DNA from 2 places in the Streptomyces sp. NPDC001922 genome. Region 2 is predicted to be linked to the other one. Evidence: riboswitches for the same ligand, from Rfam matches in the RefSeq annotation. Region 2 holds a riboswitch; the other holds the start of a gene.
The links. Region 2 has a riboswitch for cobalamin ahead of metE (5-methyltetrahydropteroyltriglutamate--homocysteine S-methyltransferase). Riboswitches for the same ligand answer to the same signal wherever they lie in the genome.

Region 1 (9,589 bases), on a different contig from region 2:
GGCCAGCCACAGATCTCCCTCCTGCGGACGCACCCACGGATTGCCCCCGCCGATCAGGTGGCTCAGCACCGTGAGCGGATCGACCTCGTCCTCGTCGGCGCCGATCTCGCCGGGGTTGTCGAGCGCGATCATGAACGGGAAGCTGCCCAGGGCGTCGGCCGCCGGCACCCGCACCCGGCTGTTCCAGCCGAACCCGGCGGAGATGCCGCGCACCTGGAACATCGGCGGGCCGAACCCGGTCTCGCTGCCCAGCGATCCGTAGGCGAAGAGCGACGGACGATTGCCGTTTCCGTCGGGCACCGTATACGCGCCCATCGCGGAGCCGTTGAACGCCCCGGTGTCCACCACCAGTACGCCGCCGACCACGGTCTTGTACCCCTGGGGTGCCGGCAGCGCGGTCAGGGCGCCGGCGATGCGCAGGGGCGGGTTCACATAGTCGACGCTGATGCCGTTCTCGCCGGTCGGGGTGCCGATCGGCGACCAGCCGCGCACGGCCGGTGAGTCGAGGATCCGTACGCCCTTGCGGCGGCGGGCCGGGGGGCGTGGGGTGAGGATGCCCCGCTCGGTGACCAACGCCCTTGGCGTGCGGTCCTGTTCACGTTCGGCGGGCGTCCGGCGGCGGGCCGGCGGCAGCGGCCGGCCGAGGCCGTCCAGGCGCCCGGGATCGGTCATGGGTGCGGCGGCCCGTACGGTCAGCCGCAAGGCCCGGCCGTCCACCACCGCCCAGGCCCCGGGGGGCAGTTCGGCATCCCCAGGAGCGCCTTCGATGAGCAGCAGCCTGCGGCCATTGCCGAGATCGGCCGCGGCCGTCGTCCCGGTCACCAGTTCGTTGTCGGCGGTGAAGGTGATGCGTACCGGCACCCGGGCCGGAGAAGCGGTGGTGGCTGCCTGTCCGGTGATCCATAACGCCTTCGGATCACACACGGCATCATCGACCCGCATCGTTCCGCCACGGAACACCAGGCCCACGTCGGGTGCGTGGTCGCCCAGGACGGATGCCGGGATCTCGACCGTTCCTCGCGGTGCCGCGTACTCAAGGATTTTCCGGATGTCACCCACACGTACTGTCACAGATTCCCAGCCCCGAACCACAACAGAAGGGATTATCGGACCACATCATGGCCTCAGCGGCGGGAACCACCCATACCCGGCGCATGACCTCGCTCACTCTGTCCGTTGAGTGACGTGGAGCACAACCACACCTGGCCGACATGGCCAGAAGAAGGCCTCGGGCATCTCTTCGAAACCGCCGATGGGGCCGGGGGCGACCAGGTGAGTTCCGCCAAGGGATCGGGTGCAGCCCCACCGCTTCACCGCAGTCAAGGGCGCCTGAAACGCGCGCCGGTCATGGCGGCCGGCCGGCACCGGTCAAGGTCGGCCGATGGCGAGCCGTCCGTCGAGGCTGAAAAGAAGCCCCCCCGTGACGGTCCGACCGGCATGCCCGACTCCGGGCGCCTCCTCGGCTTGAACCGCCCCGGCGATGAGCCCTCAGCAGATCAAGTGCTCTGCTTCTCCGGGCGGGGCGGGTGCTCGACGGAGGCCGTGCTCACGCCGCTCCTTGCTGCCGCGCATCGCAGGGGCGAAGGAGCCGGTCAGTCGATCCGGATGCCCAGCGCGTATGCGGTGACCGTGGAGGGGTCGGAGATCAGGTGGTCCTTGGCGGCCGCGCCGAAGCTCGGTGTGCTGCCGGTCGACGGTTCCAGTTTCCAGAGCAGGCTGCCGGCCGAGCGCCAGTGTGCCTCTCCGCCGCCTCCGGTGAGGGCGTATCCCGGGGGCAGTGTTGCGACGGCGGCCGGGTGTGCCGCCTGGGCGGACTCCGCCCGGGCCACGGCGCCGGACACTCTTCCCGCAGGGAGGTCGCGCCGCAAGGAGATGGCGTAGGAGCGGATGTTGGCGGGGTCGGAGCTCATGTGGTCCTTCGAGCGGGCCTTCCAGGAGAAGTCCGTCGACGGGAACGATGCCGTGGCGAGGTTGCCGGCCCCGGACCAGTTCACCTTGAATCCCCCGCCGACCAGGACGTAGTCGGAGGAGGAGGGGATGCCCGCCTCGGCCTCGGGGTGCGGGGCCACGCCGCTGTCGGCGCGCGCCACATGAACCGCCTGCCGCAGCTGGTCGCGGGTCATTCCGGCGACCTTCAGCCCGATGACGTAGGTGACCAGTTCGTGCGGCTGAGCCACCTTGTGGTCCTTCGACGAGACGGTCCAGCCGGTCAGGTCGTCGTTGGGGTACGACGCCGTGAGCAGCGCACCGTTCGGGACGTTGACCGCGGTGGCGCCGCCGCCGATGGCGATCATGTCACCGTCGCCGACGAGCAGGGTCTGGTCGGTCCAGTGCTGCTGGGCCGGGTTTCCGCGGCGGGAGAAGACGGCGACGGTCACCTTGCCCGACGCGTCCCGGAAGCTGCTTCTTCGTGATCCCGTCGGGGCGAGTGCTCGCCCCGTCCGCCCCGGTGCTGCCGATGCCGAGCCGGTGCCCGCGGCACCGAACGCCGCTAAGCCTGCGGCAACCGTCGCTGCTTTGAGCACGTCTCTTCTGCTTTTCGACACGCTTCCTCCACGATTTCTGCACGCTTTGACCAAACGCGAAGGAATGTAGCGGTGGGCGACGCCGCGCGGTACCCCGGCAGTGGAGGTGGTTGCGCCTCCCGGTGGCGGTCGGCGGTGGACCAGGTCCCCGGTCACCCGAAGTCGTGCACGCGAACCCGCCGTCGGGGCTCCGCGCCGGACCGGGGGCGTTGCGCCGCCCGCGACTCAGGTCCGGGGTGCCGGCAGGTCGTCCAGTTCGGCCGCGAAGAGCAGGGCGGGGTCGAAGTCCATGCCGGTGAAGTGGCCGGCGAGTTCCAGGGACAGGACGCCGTGCAGACGGGTCCAGAAGGTCAGGGCCCGGTGGAGGGCTCCGGGTGGGGCGGGGTGGCCGGCGGCCCAGTCCCGGTGGTCCCCCAGGTGGGTGTCGAAGGGTGTCGCGGCGCTGTCCGGGGCGAGTGCCGCGCACGCGTCGAGCAGGGTCTTCATGATCTCGGAGGAGATGGCGGTGGTGTCCGCGGGCGCGTGGTAGCCGGGGATGGGGGTGCCGTAGACGAGGAAGTACCGCTGAGGGTCCGCCAGGGCCCAGTCGCGCAGGGCGTGTGCCAGCCCGGCCAGGCCGGCACCCGCGGCGGACGCGGTGCGGAAGGTCTCGGCGAGGCTTCGGTACGCCTCCCGGACGAGTTCGGTGATCAGCTCGTCGCGGCCGGCGAAATAGCGGTAGAGCGCCGGCCCGCTCATGCCCATCTGCTTGGCGATCGCGTTGAGCGAGAGTGCGGACGCCCCCGCTGTGGCGATCTGCTCCCAGGCGCGTTCCGTGATCTCCGCCCGCACTTGGGCCCGATAGCGCTCCCGCGGGGTGTTCGCGCCTGTCGTCGCCATGGCCTGCCACCGTCCCCATCCATCCGGCTACAACCTCAAGGGTTGATGAGAAGGTATCACGCACCCATTGACCGCCGGTCCGTGTGCCGTTATAACTTCTAACGAACCTGTGAGGCTGTATCCCAGCTGTATCTCAAGCTGTGTCTCAACGGGGGATGTGCGGTGCTTGCGCGAGAGGCGCACCAGGCAGCGCTCACTCCCGACCGACAGAGGGGAACTCCATGTCCGGCACCCGCAGCACCGGCAGCCGCGCTGCCCTGTTCGCCGTCCCGCTCGTCCTCGGTCTCCTCGGTGCCGCTGCCGCACCAGCCGGGGCCGTCGGCCCCCACGCCTCCCTGCCCGGCACGTCCCTGACCTGCCGCGGGAAGGGCGTCGACCCCGACGCCCCCGTCCGCCACCGGACCGAGACCGTGATCAACGCCCCGCTGCGCACCGTCTGGAGGCTGCAGACCGACGTGGAGCGCTGGCCGTCCTGGCAGCCTCCCGTCGAGACCGTCGAACGCCTCGACCACGGCCCCTTCCGCACGGGTTCGGCATTCCGCTGGACGACCCCGATACCCCCCAACCCCTCAACTCCCGCCACCGGCCTGGAGATCACCTCGACCGTGCGCCAGGTCGAGCGCAACGCGTGCATCCGCTGGACCGGCCCCGCGATCGGCGAAGGGCTGCGCATCGACGGCATCCATGTGTGGAACTTCGTCAAGGTCAGGGGCGGTGTCCGGGTGAGCACCGAGGAGACCCACACCGGTGCCCAGGTCGAAGCGGACGTTCCCACCGCGACCGAGATCCTCCGCGAAGGCCTCGAAGCATGGCTGCGCAACCTGAAGTCCGCAGCCGAAGCCCGCACCCACAGCCGGCCGCACTGAACCGCGAACCGGCCCGCCCGGCCGCTCGGCGTCAGTGGGTTGTCGCGCTGAACGCGAGGGCCTCCTGAGAGCCGGTGGAGCTGTCGCCCTCCACGCCGGCCCGCAGGAGGCCCTCACCTCGTTCCGGGCATCATCCGGGGCATGTCGCCCGTCACCGAGCCCCGGGCTGCGCAATCACCGCGTCGGGGATTCGTCCGGGCCCCGGGCTGCCGTCAGTCGCTGTCCAGGCCGGTACCGGGAACGGCGTCCTGGGGCACGGTGTGCCAGTTGGTGACGATCGGCCGGTCGACGGTGATGCTGCCGGTGGTCAGGCTGACCGGGTCGGTCCGGTCGTCCCTGCTCACCGAGGTGATGATCTCGTTGAGCTCCTTGCCGTCATCGGTGTTGGTGGTCTTGGGGTTCACCCCGGCGTAGGCGGTGGTGGCGCCACTCAGCTTCACCTGCTCACCGACGGCCTGCTCGGCCGGCCCCGCCTCGGTGCCGTCGGACCCGAACGCCACCACCGGATGCACGCCCGGGAGCATGCAGGTGATCCCCGCCTTGGCCTTCACCGAGATGAGGATGTAGCCGCCGGCCTGGCTCTCGGACTTGGCACTCCACGTCAGGTCGTTGGTCCCACAGGCCTGCCCGTAGCCGCCCTTGCCCCCGCCCCCGCTGCCGCCGTCGGCCGATCCGCCGCTCTTGCCGGACGCGCTGCCGCCCGTCGAACCCCCGCTGTCCGCCCCTGCCGAGGTGCTCTCGGAGCCGGATCCCTCGGCGTTGCCGCCCGCGCCGCCGTCGGTCTCCTGTCCCTGGTCCGCGGACTGCGCCGCGCCGGGCGAGGACGAGGCGTCGGCGGAATCGGTCTCGCCCCCGCAGGCGCTCAGCGACAAGGCGGCGGTCACCGCCACAGCGGCCAGGGTGGTCGTGCGGATGAGGTTCTTGCGCATGGGTGTTCCCCCGTGGATCGGTCTGCTTCAGTCGGACGCAGCCTCACGCGCGCCCCGTCAAGATCATCTTCGAGGGTCGGGTTGACGTTCCGCTAACGGATGGCTAACGCAGTGCAACAGCGCTCCGCGGCGCGCCTGCCCCCACCGCCATGACGGGCGCATCGCAACAAACCGTGCCATCGCACGAACAGGCTTTGTGGCCGAGTGGTTGACGCGACGTGAGTCCTCGGAAGTGAGGCGCAGGCCGCAGGTCCGCGCGCCTACGGGCACACGCCCGCGCCCGCCGACGGTCGGCCGCGGCTGCGGCAGGCCCCTTTGCGCGGGATGGCGGCACGCGCCGTGGCCCCGCTCGACCTCAACAGGTCGGCGGGGCCACGGTCGTGTCCGGTGTGCCGCGCGGCAACGCGGTCAACCAGCGGCGGGAACGTCCCTGGCCGCCTGCTCGGTTCGGGGCAGGCCCGGCATCAGCAGGCGCTGGGCCAGTGTTCCGAAGGCGACCGCGAAGGCCGTCCACAGCACGGCCTGAACGGCCAGTGAGGCCAGTCTGAACTCCCACAACAGGGCCGCCGGGAAGCTCGGTTTGACCGCGTCCTCGTTCGCGGGCAGGAACACGAACGCGACAGCCGTTGCGAGGACGAAGCCCGCCCCTGCGACGAGTGTGGCGTTCCAGTTGCCCAGGCGGGGCGCCAAGCGGCGGCCGACGATGATCGCAGCGATGCCCAGCAGGACGCTGAGCAGGATCATCAGGAAGAACAGCGTGGTGCGCTTCCCGATCGTGTCCGGATTGCCCACCGCAGGAGGTGTGGCGGGGTACTTCAGGAACGGCACCAGATACACGGTGGTGAAGGCGGCCGCCGCGGTGAGCGCGGCAGTCGCCCGCGGGGTGAAGCGGCCGATGCGTCCCAGGACGAAGCAGAACGCGAGGGAGGCGATGCCGCCCAGCGCCACCCCGTACACCAGGACACCGGTGGCCAGGCCGGCGGTCGACTGCACCGACCGGCTGACCGGGGCCTCCTCCTCTTCCTCCGCTGCGGCCGCACCATGGCCGGCGTGGGCCTCGTGGGCGGCTTGGGCCTCTTCGACGGCGATGGAGGCGTCAACGGACGGTTCGCCGAGACCATAGGCCACGGCGAAGGCGCACAGGGCGGCGACCAGGCCCGCGAGCATGCCACGGACCAGGAGATTTCCGATTCTTGAGGCGTGCACGTGTCGTCGCCCCTCAGTGGCAGGGGAAGCCGAGCAGATGACGCCCGTCGTGCACCCACTCGTGCACCCCGGCGCCGGAGAAGACGGACGTGGCGCCCTGCTCCGCGCCGACGAAGTACAGCGCGACGAGCATCAGGAGGCCCACGAAGACGGCCCAGGGGAGTACCGCACGGACGGGCAGGGACTGCGGTGCGGGAAGGGAAGGGGCGGAAACGGCAGCAGAGACAGTGGCCTCGGCCATGGCGGAACCTCCTTGAGGGAACACGCGTCCCATACGGTGGTGCATGACGACGGTCCGCGGGTCTGACTCACCGGGCGCCCGCCCCGAGGGGCGTGCGCCGCAGCACACAGTGGCGCGACCGTGCCGGATTCACACCGGCTTCCGTCTCGCCGTCGTCGAGTGATGGAGAATGTCGCGGTGACCGTACCGCGTGTAGCACTTTCGGCCAAGGGCGTGAGGCGCGACTCACGTTCGTGCGCCCCTTGGAGCGGGCTCACGTAGGGTGCGCCGATGACAGTTCGGGTCACTTTGATCACACCTGCGACGAGCGAGGCGCTGCGCGGTGTCCGCTTCGACGACGACAGTCCGCTCGACCCCGAGGCCTTGGCACGCACCGAGGCCCTGGCGGGCGCAGTCGGCCGGGATCTGCCGGCGTTCGCCTCACCCTCGCTGCGCTGTCGCCGCACCGCGGAGGCCCTCGGACTGGCCGCGGAACCGCTGGCCGCCATCGCGCCCTGTGACATGGGGCGCTGGCGGGGACGGACCCTTGACTCGGTCGCGGCCTCCGAGGAGGAGGCTGTCATGACGTGGCTGACCGATCCGGCAGCCTCGCCGCACGGGGGAGAGCCGCTGCGGCAGTTCCGTGAACGGGTCGGTGCCTGGCTGGATTCACTCGACGACCGGAGCGGGCGCATCGTCGCCGTCGCGGAACCGGACATCGTGCGCGCTTCCCTGGTCCACGTCCTCTCCGCGCCCGACCAGGCCTTCTGGCGTTTCGACGTCCGCCCGTTGCACGCAACCGATCTGAGCGGCCGACGCCGGCGGTGGAATCTCTCGGTCGGCCGGCCGCTGACTCACGACGGTGATGCTCGGACGGACCCCGGGGTACCCCCGACGACCTGAAGGACGAGCGAGCGAGTCGGGTGCCCTGGGCAGGCGCGGCCGGACGGCCGGTCAGGTGTCGTCCGGGAATGCGGCGGCCGATCCCTGGGAGGAGAGGCGGCAGCCAAGGCTGCCGCCTTTCCTACAGGGGCTGGAGGGCCATCAGGACCTCGTCGCGGTCGTCGCCGGGGGACAGGCGCAAGGCGCCGGGCCACCGGCCGATCTCCTTCCAGCCGAGCCGTCCGTAGAAGGTCTCCAGCCCCGCACCGCCGCGGGCGGCCAAGTGCAGTTGTTCCAGGCCCATCTCGTCCCGCGCCACCCGGCGGGCCTCCTCCATCAGTGCGGCACCGATGCCGCGTCCGCGGACCGCGGGGTGGGTCTGTACGTGGTGGACCGTCCCCCAGTGCGCGGTGAGGCGGAAGGTGTCGCGGCGTATGGTCAGCCAGCCCACCGGTTCCCCTTCGGCCCAGGCCACCAGGAGGCGGGAGGTGTCCGCCGACAGGCCTGCGACGAGGGTGTCCAGGGCGGGGGCGGCGTGGTGGGTGTCGATGGGCGGGAAGGGGAAGCCGGCCGCGCCGCCGGCGTTGGTGACGTCGACCCAGCAGTCGAGCAGCGCCTGCCGGAGCCATGGGTCGAGGTCGTGGGGGGACACGGCCTGACGGATGTGCAGGGAGTCGGTGGTCATCCGGGGAGTCTTGCAGGCCCCCCTGACACCGGCATCGGTCCGACACCGCCCCCGGTGAGCGGCCCGGCGTCGGCTGCAACCGCCCTAGTCGTGCGGTGCCAGGTGTCCGAGCTCGTGGTCCGCGACGCTGAGGGCCTCCGTGACCAGGCGCTTGAGGTGGCCGTGCTGCAGTCGGTAGACGACACGGCGGCCGTCCTTGCGGGTGGTGACCAGTCCGGCCAGGCGGAGCTTGGCGAGGTGTTGGCTCACCGAGGGGCGGGCGGCCCCGCACCCTTCGGTCAGGGTGGCCACGTCCGCCTCGCCTTCGACGAGTTGCTGGAGCAGGGCCAGCCGGGTGCGGTCGGCGAGCAGGGCGAGGACCGCAGCGGCGGTTTCCAGCCGCTCGTCGTTGTCCAGTTGTTGCGAGGGGTGTGCACCTGCGGCATGCACGCGTGCGCTCATACGCACATGCTAGGCGCCTGACGGGCCGGAGTGGACCGGTCGGTCGATGCCGGCCCGGGGCGGCCAGTGCTCGTGGAGGTCGTCGATGACGAAGTCGTGGGCGTGCTGCCACCCGGCAGCCGACCGCCGCGCTCCGGACAGGTGGGGATGTCCGTGGTCCAGGGCCGTGTGGAGGTGGGGGACGCGGTCGGGGTCCGGCGCCGGCCACAGGTGCCGGGCGGCCAGTGCGCCGGCGAGGGCCACCGTGCCCAGGGCCAGGGCCGCGGCCGGCAGGCCGGCGGTGGACCCCAGCCAGCCGGCCAGCGGGTAGACGAGCAGCCAGCAGCCGTGGGAGAGGGAGAACTGGGCGGCGAACGCGGCCGTCAGGTCCTCCGGGGCGGCCGAGCGGCGGACCAGACGGCCCGTGGGTGTCATGATCACCGACTCGGTGACGCCGAACACCGCCCAGGCCGCCAGCAGCGCCGGCCACGACCACGCGCCGGGACGGGCCCACGTGCCGACGGCCAGGGCGAGCAGCAGGACCGCGGAGGTGAGGGCCGCCGGCAGCATCAGGGTGCGGTCGGTGACGCGGCCGAGGAGCCGGGGGAGCAGGAGCGCGGCGAGGATGGAACCGGCGCCGTACGCGCCGAGGGCCAGCGGTACGTCCGAGGTGGCCCGTCCGAGGTGGTCACGCACGTAGACGATCGAGTTGACCATCACCATCGCGCCGCCCGCCGCGACGGCGAGGGTGAGGGCGAGCAGCGCGCGCAGGCGCGGGGTGGCCAGGAACAGGCGGGTGCCCCGGGTGGTCCGGTGGACGAAGCCCGGGGCCTGCCCGGCCTGGCCGGGCGACCGTGCGGGGAGGGTGGCGGTCAGGACGAGGGCGGCCGAGGCGAGGAACCCGGCGACGGTGCCCAGGAAGAGCCGGTTGTAGGTGATCCAGGACAGCAGCGCGGCCGCCAGCGCCGGGCTGAAGA
Region 2 (9,589 bases):
TTCGCCGTGATGCTCGTGGACCTGCCGCTGATCTGAGCAGAGGCTTCTCGGTCCGCCCAGGGTCCTGGAGGGCAGGCCACGACAAGCGGTCACCGTCGCTTGGCGAGGCCGATCCGAGAAGGGGGCGTGCCGCGTCGTTCGTGTTCCTGAGCATCCGGCGTGCGGGCCGCCGGCCTGCGGCGTGATGCGCTCGGCCAGGAACACCCCGCCGGTGCTCCGGCGGTTGGGCGTCAGACGCAGGAAGGACACCGGACTGGGTGCGGTCACGCTGGTCAGCGCGGCAGCGTGGGCAAGGATGCCGGCGCTGACCGGGCGCCGGTGGGACAGTCGTCCGGGGCGCCGCGGGTCGTACAGAGCGGGGCGCCGGAGCCGACGACCGGTCTCCTGACGGTCCCGGTGCGGGGGCGAGGCGAGGTCATGTCTTCCTCGGTACAGACACCGCCGCAGCCATCGTCATCCGGCTCCGCTCATGGCCGGCCGGACAGAACCTAGTCCGCCCTGCCCGTCGCTGCCACCGTCACTCCCAGGCCGATCATCGCGCAGCCGCCCGCCCCGCCGACCATGGAGAGACGACGGTCCGAGCGGGCGAACCAGGAACGGGCTGCCGAGGCACCCAGGCCCCAGAGAGTGTCCGTGATCATGCCGATGCCCACCGGGACCAGGCCCAACACCATCATCTGGGAGGGAACGTGGCCCGCGGCGTGGTCCACGAACTGGGGCAGTACCGCCGCGAAGAAGACGAGGCCCTTGGGGTTGGTGACGCCCACGAAAATGCCGTCCAGGACTGTGCGGAGATCACTGCGATGCTCGCCCGCGGGCGCCTCGAAGTTCGCCGCGCGCATCTCCTTGCGGTGGCGGAACGCCTGCACGCCGAGAAGGACGAGATAGGCCGCGCCGGCCAGCTTCACGCCCATGAATACCGCCGCCGAGGTCTCCACCAGCGCGCCGAGGCCCCACGCCACGGCGACCACCAGGACGTACGAGCCGATCAGGTTGCCGAGAACTGTCGCGAGCGCGGTACGGCGGCCGTGTGCGAGAGCCCTGCCGATCACGAACAGCACGCTCGGCCCCGGTATCACGATCACCAGTAGCGACATCGTCGCGAACGCGAGGATGCTCTCCGTGGACACCATGTGTCCGTCACCTCCTGGAATGGCTGCCGACGGCTCATTCAAACAGACGATGGAATACCGGCTCCAGGCTCACCCACATGCTGATATGTGATGCTGCGAGCTGCGAGCCGGCGAGCCGAAGCGCCCGGCGAGTGCTGCCGGCGGTGACGAGGCACCCGGAGATCAGGACGATCGTCGAGGCCCTGGACCTCGTCCAGGGCTGTGGCGGCGAAGCCGGTCAGCCCAGGACGGCATGGAGGACCGGAGCGGCTCCTCCGGTCCCGCGGTCCGCGGGCGGTGCCGGACACCAGGGCATCCGGCACCACCCTCCGGCCGGGCCCCGGTCAGGACTCCGTGGTCGTCGCCGGCAGCCCGTCCCGGACCTCGCGGGCCGCAGCGACCAGGTTCTCCAGTGACGCCCGGACCTCCGCCCAGCCGCGGGTCTTCAGCCCGCAGTCCGGGTTGACCCAGAGCCGTCCGGCCGGGATCGCGTCGAGTCCCCGGCGGAGCAGGCCCGCCGCCTCCGCCACGTCCGGGACGCGGGGCGAGTGGATGTCGTAGACGCCCGGCCCGACCTCCCGCGGGTAGCCCGCGGCGGCGAGCTCCCCGGCGACCTGCATATGGGAGCGGGCGGCCTCCAGGCTGATCACATCGGCGTCCAGGTCGTCGATGGCCCGGATGATGTCACCGAACTCGGCGTAGCACATATGGGTGTGGATCTGGGTGTCCGGACGGACCCCGCCGGTCGCGAGCCGGAAGGCCTCGGTGGCCCAGGCGAGGTACTCCGGCCGGTCGGCCGAGCGCAGCGGCAGCGTCTCGCGCAGCGCCGGTTCGTCCACCTGGATCACCGAAGTCCCGGCCGCCTCCAGGTCCTGCACCTCCTCGCGGAGGGCGAGGGCGACCTGGCGGGCGGTCTCGGCGCGCGGCTGGTCGTCGCGGACGAAGGACCAGGCGAGCATGGTGACCGGGCCGGTCAGCATGCCCTTGACGGGACGCTCGGTGAGGGACTGCGCGTAGTGGGTCCAGCGGACCGTCATCGGCTCCGGCCGGGAGATGTCGCCGGCCAGGACCGGCGGACGGACGTAGCGGGTGCCGTAGGACTGCACCCAGCCGTGCCGGGTGGCCAGGTAGCCGCTCAGCCGCTCGGCGAAGTACTGCACCATGTCGTTGCGTTCGGGCTCACCGTGCACCAGCACGTCGATTCCGGCCCGCTCCTGGAAGGCGATCACTTCCTGGATCTCGGCCGCGATGCGCTTGTCGTACGCCTCGCCGTCGATGCGGCCGGCGCGCAGCGCGGCGCGTGCCGTGCGCAGCTCGCCCGTCTGCGGGAACGAGCCGATGGTGGTGGTCGGCAGCAACGGCAGCCCCAGCTGGGCCCGTTGGACGGCCGAGCGCTCCGGGTACGACGCGGACCGCCGGCCGTCGGCATCCGTGAGGGCCGCGGCGCGGGCGCGTACGGCCGGGTCGCGGGTGAGGGGCGAGCCGGTGCGGGAGGCCAGGTCCGCACGGTTGGCGGCGAGTTCGGCGGTGATGGCACCGGTGCCGTGCGTCAGCCCGCGGGCCAGGGTGACGATCTCGGCGGTCTTCTGCCGGGCGAACGCGAGCCAGCGGGCGATCTGCGGATCGATGTCCCGCTCGGCCGCGGCGTCCAGCGGCACGTGCAGCAGTGAGCAGGAGGACGCGACGTCCACCCGGCCGGCGAGGCCGAGCAGGGTGCCCAGCGTCGTCAGGGACGCCCCGAGGTCGTTGATCCACACATTGCGGCCGTTCACCACACCGGCCACCAGCCGCTTGCCGGGCAGCCCGCCGACCGCCGCCAGATCCTCCAGGTTGCCGGCGGCGGTGCCGGTGAAGTCCAGGGCCAGCCCCTCGACCGGTGCCTTGGCGAGCACCGGAAGCGCCTCGCCCAGCCGGTCGAAGTACGAGGCCACCAGCAGCTTCGGCCGGTCCGCCGTGCCACCGAGCTCCCGGTAGGCGCGGGCGGCGGCGTTCAGCTCGGCCGGGGTGCGGTCCTGGACCAGCGCGGGCTCGTCCAGCTGGACCCATTCCGCCCCGGCGGCCCGCAGCGCGGCGAGCACCTCGGCGTAGACCGGGAGCAGCCGGTCCAGCAGGGTGAGCGGATCGAAGTCGTCCGGCACCTCCGGTCCGGGCTTGGCCAGCAGCAGATAGGTGACCGGTCCGACGAGCACCGGACGGGCGGCGAGGCCGAGGGCCAGGGCCTCCCGCAGTTCTGCCGTCTGCTTGCCGGGGTCGGCGGTGAACACCGTGTCCGGGCCCAGTTCCGGCACCAGGTAGTGGTAGTTGGTGTCGAACCACTTGGTCATCTCCAGCGGCGCGACGTCCTGAGTGCCGCGCGCCATCGCGAAGTAGCCGTCCAGCGCGTCGGCCTCGACGGCCGCGCGGTGCCGGGCGGGAATCGCGCCGACCATGACGCTGGTGTCCAGGACGTGGTCGTAGTACGAGAAGCCGCCGGTGGGCACCTCGTCCAGGCCCGCCTCGGCGAGCTGCCGCCACTGGGACCGGCGCAGCCCGGCCGCGGTGTCGTGCAGGGCGCCGGCGGTGATCGTGCCCTTCCAGTAGCCCTCGACGGCCTTCTTCAGTTCCCGGTCCGGGCCCTGCCGCGGGTAGCCGTGCACGGTGGCCCGTGCGGTGGCGGCTGCGGATGTGCTGGTCACAGAACTCTCCTTCGCGAGTGTGCTCCTGGGGGACCCCGGCACGGGCCGAGGGCGCGAAGGGACGACCGGACGGCAGGCCGTACGCGGTGCTGCCGCGGTACCCGCCTGCTTCCGTACGCCGACCCGCCCTCGAGGTCACCGGGATCTCCGCGCGCCGGGTGGGCGCACGGGCAACGGGCAGGTCTTCGGACTCGCGGGCACGTCTGCCGGGCAGACCCCTACTGGCCGTCGCTTCCCAGGCCCGTCGGACCCAGTGCGTATGACGGCGGTCGTTCCCACTCACCGCTGCGGGGCAGTCCCGGATTCCCACCGGGTTCCCTCTTGCGACGCCCCGCCTGGCGGACAGGGCGAACCAGCTGCACCGGCCACCCTAGTCCCGTCCGGCGCCGCGGTCAGCACCGTTCACCTGCCGGACCGGCGTGCGCGGCTTCCGGACGAGGCCGCAACGGGCCGGAGTCAGTCGTTCTTCCGAGCGCACTCGGCCCACACCCGCTTGCCCCAGGGCAGTGGGTCGGTCCCCCAGGCCTCCGCCAGCGCCCCCACCAGTGCGAGGCCGCGCCCGCTCTCATCCGTGGCGCTGTGCGTTCAGGTAACCGGCGTTCCCGATCGAGGGGACGGGCCGCACGGGAGGCCAGGGGAGGGGCCAGGACGAGTAGCTTGGTCGCAGGGAGGCACTGCATGAACGACCAAGCGGGACGCGCCCGGTTCGGCGCCCATCTGGCGGGCCTGCGCAAGCGCGCGGGTCTCTCGCAGCGCTCGCTGGCGCTCCGGTTGTGCGTCACTGCCGGGATCACCACCTTGACGCGTCACGAGGTCTCCCGGTGGGAGCGCGGCGGGCGCATCCCGGCCGCTTGGTTACCACCGCTCGCGCATGTGCTCGGGGTGCCACTGGACGGCCTGGAGCGGGAAGCCGCGCGGGCCCGGGGCGAAGCCGAGCCGCGGGTCTGCGCCGGCCGTGAGCCGGACACCTACGTGCAGGACGCCGTGGGATGGCTGCTCGCGCATGACAACCGCCACGGTGGGGACCATGTGGCGGACGCCGCCGTACAGGTGTGGGAGGCCGAACGGGGCCGGATCACCGGCGACGACAAGCAGCACCTCGCACAGGTGGCGGAGATCGGGGAAGTGGCCGGGTGGCTGCTCCACGACGCGGCCCGGTTCCGTGAGGCGCGCGCCACGCTCGCGGAGGCGCACACCCTGGCCCGCCTCGCCGGTGACGCCCCGCTGGAGTGGTTCATCCTGGACCTGATCGCCATGATCGACGTGCACACCGGCCGTGCCGGTGAGGCTGTGGCGATCACGGACGAGATGCTGACCGGCCGTGAGGTACCCGGCCGTGTGGCGCTCATGGCTCGCGTACGGCGTGCACGGAGCCTTGCGCAGGCCGGAGACCGGAGCCGGGCGCTGGACGCTCTGGAGCGAGCCACAGGGGGTCTCCAGGATTCGATACAGGCCAACGACCCCGCGTTCACGTGGTGGATCGACAGCACCGAAGTGGAGCTGCACACCGGCGAGGCACTGCTGAGCCTCGGGGACCCGCGCGCGGCGCTGCCGCACCTTCAGCGGAGTTCGGAAGGTTCCAGGGGAGGCGGGGGCCGCCGGGAGTTCGGCAATGTGCTCGCGGAGCTGACCGCCTTGGTGCAGCTCGGTGCGTGGCGGGATGCCGAAGCGCCGCTCCTCCGGCTGGAACCGGTCCTGCGCACGGTCACGTCGTCCCGGACCCGTGTCCGCCTCCGGTCCACGCTGCGCGCCATCGACTGCGACGCCCCGTCGTGGCTCGCGGACACCGCCCGCGAAGTGGCGGCAGCCGGGTAGGGCGGGTGTGGGCCGGCCACGCCTACGTGGTTCGGTACGCCCGGAGGAAGGTCCGCACTCCCTCGACGACGAGTGGCCGGACGCGGGTGTCCTCCGCGGCATTCGCGGAACCGAGCCTGTCCAGCGCGACGCCGAAGGTCAGCGCGATGAACTGGTCGGCTGCGAGCCGGGGGTCGGGGACGGCGAGCAGCCCCGCGGCGGCGAAGGCGGCGAGCCGCTCGGCAAGAGCCTCCTCGGGGGTGTCGGCCATGGGGTTGTAGCCCCGGTGCGGCAGGTGGCCTGACTCCCCCCGGACCAGTCGTTGCAGCGTTGCGTACTCCGCCGAGCCGAGCATGTCGGTCGAGATGCGCATCGAGAACGTGACCAGGGCGTCCTCGAGATCGACAGGCTCGGTGAGGTCGGTGAGGGTCTCGTCGAGGGTGCGCCGGATCGTGGTGATCATTGACTGGCCGGTGGCGTCGACGACTGCTTGCAGCAGCGTCCGCTTGTCGCCGAAGTAGTCGTAGACCGTTCGCTTGGACACCTCGGCCCGGGCGGCGACCGCGTCGACGCTGGTCCGGTCGAAGCCGTCGGCGAGGAACAGTTCCCGGGCCGCCGAGAGGATGGCGGCCCGCTTCACCGCGGACCCCTCGCGCAGTGTCTTCGTGGTCGCCATGGGCAACATCCTAACCGTCCTACACTGCACGGTGTAGTGTAGTGTCGCATCGTAGGGCGTGGCGCACTCGTGCACCGGCTCCGCCCGGCAGAGCCGTCCCTGCGCCGACTCGCCTGCCGCTGCCCCGGGTTCACCCCGGCGGACGGCCTCGGACCTGTCCTCAAGGCACCAAGCGCAAAGCACCGAGCACACTGCGACCCCGCGTGAGGGGCCGCTGTATCCGTGCCGGACCCGGCACGGATACAGCGCCACGCGTATGGCCGCCGGCCCTGCTCGCCCGGCAATGACGGAAGGACGTCGATGACCGCAACTCTGGCTCCACCGGTCCGCATCGGGAGGGCCGCTGTCGGGGCCCTCGGCATGCTGGCCGTCGCCACCGGTGCCCTGGAGTCGGTGGTGACGCCGACGCTCCCGCTCCTGCAACGCGAGCTGGACATGAGTCCGGCCGAAGGGGCGTTACTCAGCATCGTGCTCCTCATCACCGGCGCGCTCGTCACACCGGTCGCAGGCAGGTTCGGCGACCGCTACGGCGGGAAACGGGTCCTGATCCGGCTGATGGCGGTGGTCTCGGCCGGTGGTCTGGTGTCCGCCCTGGCGCCGAACCTGCCGGTGCTGCTGCTCGGTCAGGTGCTGCAGGGAGCGATGGTGGGCGCGCTGCCCCTGTCGTTCATCCTGGTGCGCGCACACCTCCCCGAGGGAGAGTCGAAGGTGGCCATCGGGGTGGTCAGCGGCTTGTTCGTGGGGGGCGGGATGGCGGGAACGCTGTCGGCCGGGCCCGTGGCGGAAGGGCTGTCCCGGCACTGGATGTTCGCGCTGCCGACGATCGCGGTCATCGGGTCCACCCTGCTGGTGAACAGGCTGATGCCGCATGATCCGCCGGGCCGGTCGGACGACGCCGGGATCGACTGGCCCGGCCTGGTTCTCTTGAGCGGAACGCTGGTCACGCTCATGCTGGTGCTCGCGCTGGCACCCGACCTCGGGGCGCAGCCACTCGTACTCGGCGCCCTCGTCGTGGTGCTGGCCGCTTGCGTGACCGGATGGATCGCCGTTGAGCGTCGTGCGGCCGCGCCGATGGTCGATCTGCGCATGCTGGCCCGGCCGGCGGTGTGGAAGTCGTGTGTGCTGACGTTCGTGATCTGCGTGGGTACCTCGGTGGCCGTCCATCTCGTCCCGCAGCTGTTCGCGGTGTCCGCCGGCGCGTACGGATTCGGGGCCAGTGCCACCGAGATCGGTTTCTTCCTGCTGCCCGGCGCCGTGGCCGCGTCGCTGGCCGGGCCGGTCGGTGGGATCGGGGCGCGGCGTTTCGGCTCGCGTGCCGTGGTCACCGCCGGGGTCGTCATCATGGCCGCCGCCCTGATCGCCCTGGCAGCCGTGCACACCGAGATCTGGCACCTCGTCATCGGCAAGATGATGATCTCGCTCGCCAACGGCCTGTGCGTCACGGCGATGGTGACCGGCACCGCCACATCCGTCGATCGAGGCGACACCGGCATCGCCACCAGCCTGGTCCTGGTGACTCGCGTGCTCGGCTTCGCGGTGGGTGTCCAGCTGGGTGGTGCGCTCCTCACCGCCGGGACCCCTTCCGGGTCGGATGTCCCGGCCGAATCGGCCTTCGTCACCGGCTTCGTCATCGCCGGCGTCGTCACGGCGCTGTCCCTGCTCGTCGCCCGCACCATGAGCAAAGGAGTCAAGGAATGAGCCGCACCGCGCAGTTGAGGGATGTCCGTACCCCGCAGAGGCGCACGGCCCTGATATCCGGGGCAAGCGTCGCGGGGCCCGCCCTCGCGTTCTGGCTGAACCGCTACGGATTCGCGGTCACGGTGGTCGAGAAGGCGAGCACGCTTCGTGACGGTGGTTACCCCATCGACGTGCGCGGCACCGCACTCGAAGTGGTCCGGAGGATGGGAATCCTGCCGCGACTGCAGGACGCGCACATCGACGTGCGCCGGCTCACCTTCCTCGAAGCGGACGGCAGCGTGGCGGCCTCGGTCAACCCGCACATCGTCACCGGCGGTGTCGCGGGGCAGGACCTGGAGGTGCGGCGCGGGGATCTGACCGACGCTCTCTACGCGGCGGTCCGTGACGACGTGGAGTTCTTGTTCGACGACTCCATCGACACCCTCGACCAGTCCGGCCACGGGGTCGATGTCGCCTTCCGCGGGGGCAGCAGGCGTACGTTCGACGTGGTGTTCGGAGCGGACGGCCTGCACTCACGTACCCGCGAGTTCCTGTTCGGCCCCGAAGAGCAGTTCCACCGGTATCTCGGCTACTGCTTCGCCGGATTCACCATGCGCAACACCTTCGGGCTCTCCCACGAGCTCATGATGTGGAACACCCCGGGCAGGGCCGCGGCACTCTACGCCGTGGGGGACAACGACGACGTGCACGCCTTCCTGAACTTCGCCCGCCCGGAACCCCCGTTCGACGCGTTCCGGAACCCTGAGGCCCAACGGGACCTGGTCGCCGCGGTCTTCGCCGACGCGGGATGGGAGGTCCCGGGGATGGTCGCCGCCATGCACGACGCGGATGACCTGTTCTTCGACGTGGTCAGCCAGATCCGCATGCCCCGCTGGTCCAGCGGCAGGGTCGCGCTGGTGGGCGACGCCGCGTACGCACCCTCGTTCCTCACCGGACAGGGCTCCAGCCTCGCGCTCGTCGGCGCGTACATGCTCGCCGGTTCCCTGGCCGACCGGGACCACGCCGCGGGCTTCGCCGCCTACGAACACCACACCCGTGAGTTCGTGACCCTGAACCAGGACCAGGTCGGCGAGGGCGATGCCACCCTCTTCCCGACGACTGCCCGGGCCCTGGAGCAGCGCAACGCCATGCTGCGCAATCTCAGCGCCATGCCCTCCGCAGAGGGACGACCGGCCCATTCGGCCCTCGCCCTGCCCGCATTCATGCCCATGACGTGAGCCCGGGCACCCGCGCACCCCGTCGGCTCGGGCACTGGGGGAGAGACGATCGGTGTCGCCTCGGGGCCCGGAACACAGGCCACCTGCCCATCACGCACCCGGTCGGATCGGCACCAACACACGGATTCGCCAGGGAAACTGCCTCAGTGACCAGCTGAATGAGTGAACGATGAACCTCCAGGGCAGGCAGACGGTGATGCTCTCCGGAGACATCGAACAGCGAGAGTTGGGGTGGGGCGCATGGCACACAGCACCGAGTGGACATTCACCGACGACCGCGGCCGGGTGGCGGCGGCCCGGCGGACACCGGCGACCGTGGTCGCCTACATACAGGCCGGGGCGACTCTGAGCGACCACGGCATCCAGCCGACGGGGATCTTCGGCTCCAACCACGACGGCGACGGCCCCGATCCGGCC

Region 1: linked by a shared signal. The riboswitch ahead of ACFYYR_RS07545 (CbtB-domain containing protein) and the one ahead of metE (5-methyltetrahydropteroyltriglutamate--homocysteine S-methyltransferase) in region 2 are both predicted to bind cobalamin.

What each region holds. Positions count from the first base shown of each region.
Region 1 covers NZ_JBIASV010000003.1:444,967-454,555, reverse strand. The annotation lists gene ACFYYR_RS07575 (DUF6603 domain-containing protein) at 1-924, opposite strand, end outside; gene ACFYYR_RS07570 (hypothetical protein) at 1,593-2,378, opposite strand; gene ACFYYR_RS07565 (TetR/AcrR family transcriptional regulator) at 2,751-3,404, opposite strand; gene ACFYYR_RS07560 (SRPBCC family protein) at 3,626-4,270, shown strand; gene ACFYYR_RS07555 (DUF4232 domain-containing protein) at 4,483-5,199, opposite strand; gene ACFYYR_RS07550 (CbtA family protein) at 5,608-6,405, opposite strand; gene ACFYYR_RS07545 (CbtB-domain containing protein) at 6,419-6,646, opposite strand; cobalamin riboswitch at 6,681-6,846, opposite strand; gene ACFYYR_RS07540 (histidine phosphatase family protein) at 6,917-7,528, shown strand; gene ACFYYR_RS07535 (GNAT family N-acetyltransferase) at 7,650-8,192, opposite strand; gene ACFYYR_RS07530 (ArsR/SmtB family transcription factor) at 8,277-8,633, opposite strand; gene ACFYYR_RS07525 (MFS transporter) at 8,643-9,589, opposite strand, start outside.
Region 2 covers NZ_JBIASV010000007.1:164,084-173,672, forward strand. The annotation lists gene ACFYYR_RS14575 (GNAT family N-acetyltransferase) at 1-36, shown strand, start outside; gene ACFYYR_RS14580 (LysE family translocator) at 489-1,133, opposite strand; gene metE (5-methyltetrahydropteroyltriglutamate--homocysteine S-methyltransferase) at 1,457-3,787, opposite strand; cobalamin riboswitch at 3,967-4,110, opposite strand; partial or broken gene ACFYYR_RS14590 (ATP-binding protein) at 4,244-4,357, opposite strand; gene ACFYYR_RS14595 (helix-turn-helix domain-containing protein) at 4,466-5,602, shown strand; gene ACFYYR_RS14600 (TetR/AcrR family transcriptional regulator) at 5,625-6,257, opposite strand; gene ACFYYR_RS14605 (MFS transporter) at 6,558-7,955, shown strand; gene ACFYYR_RS14610 (FAD-dependent monooxygenase) at 7,952-9,172, shown strand; gene ACFYYR_RS14615 (ABC transporter substrate-binding protein) at 9,413-9,589, shown strand, end outside.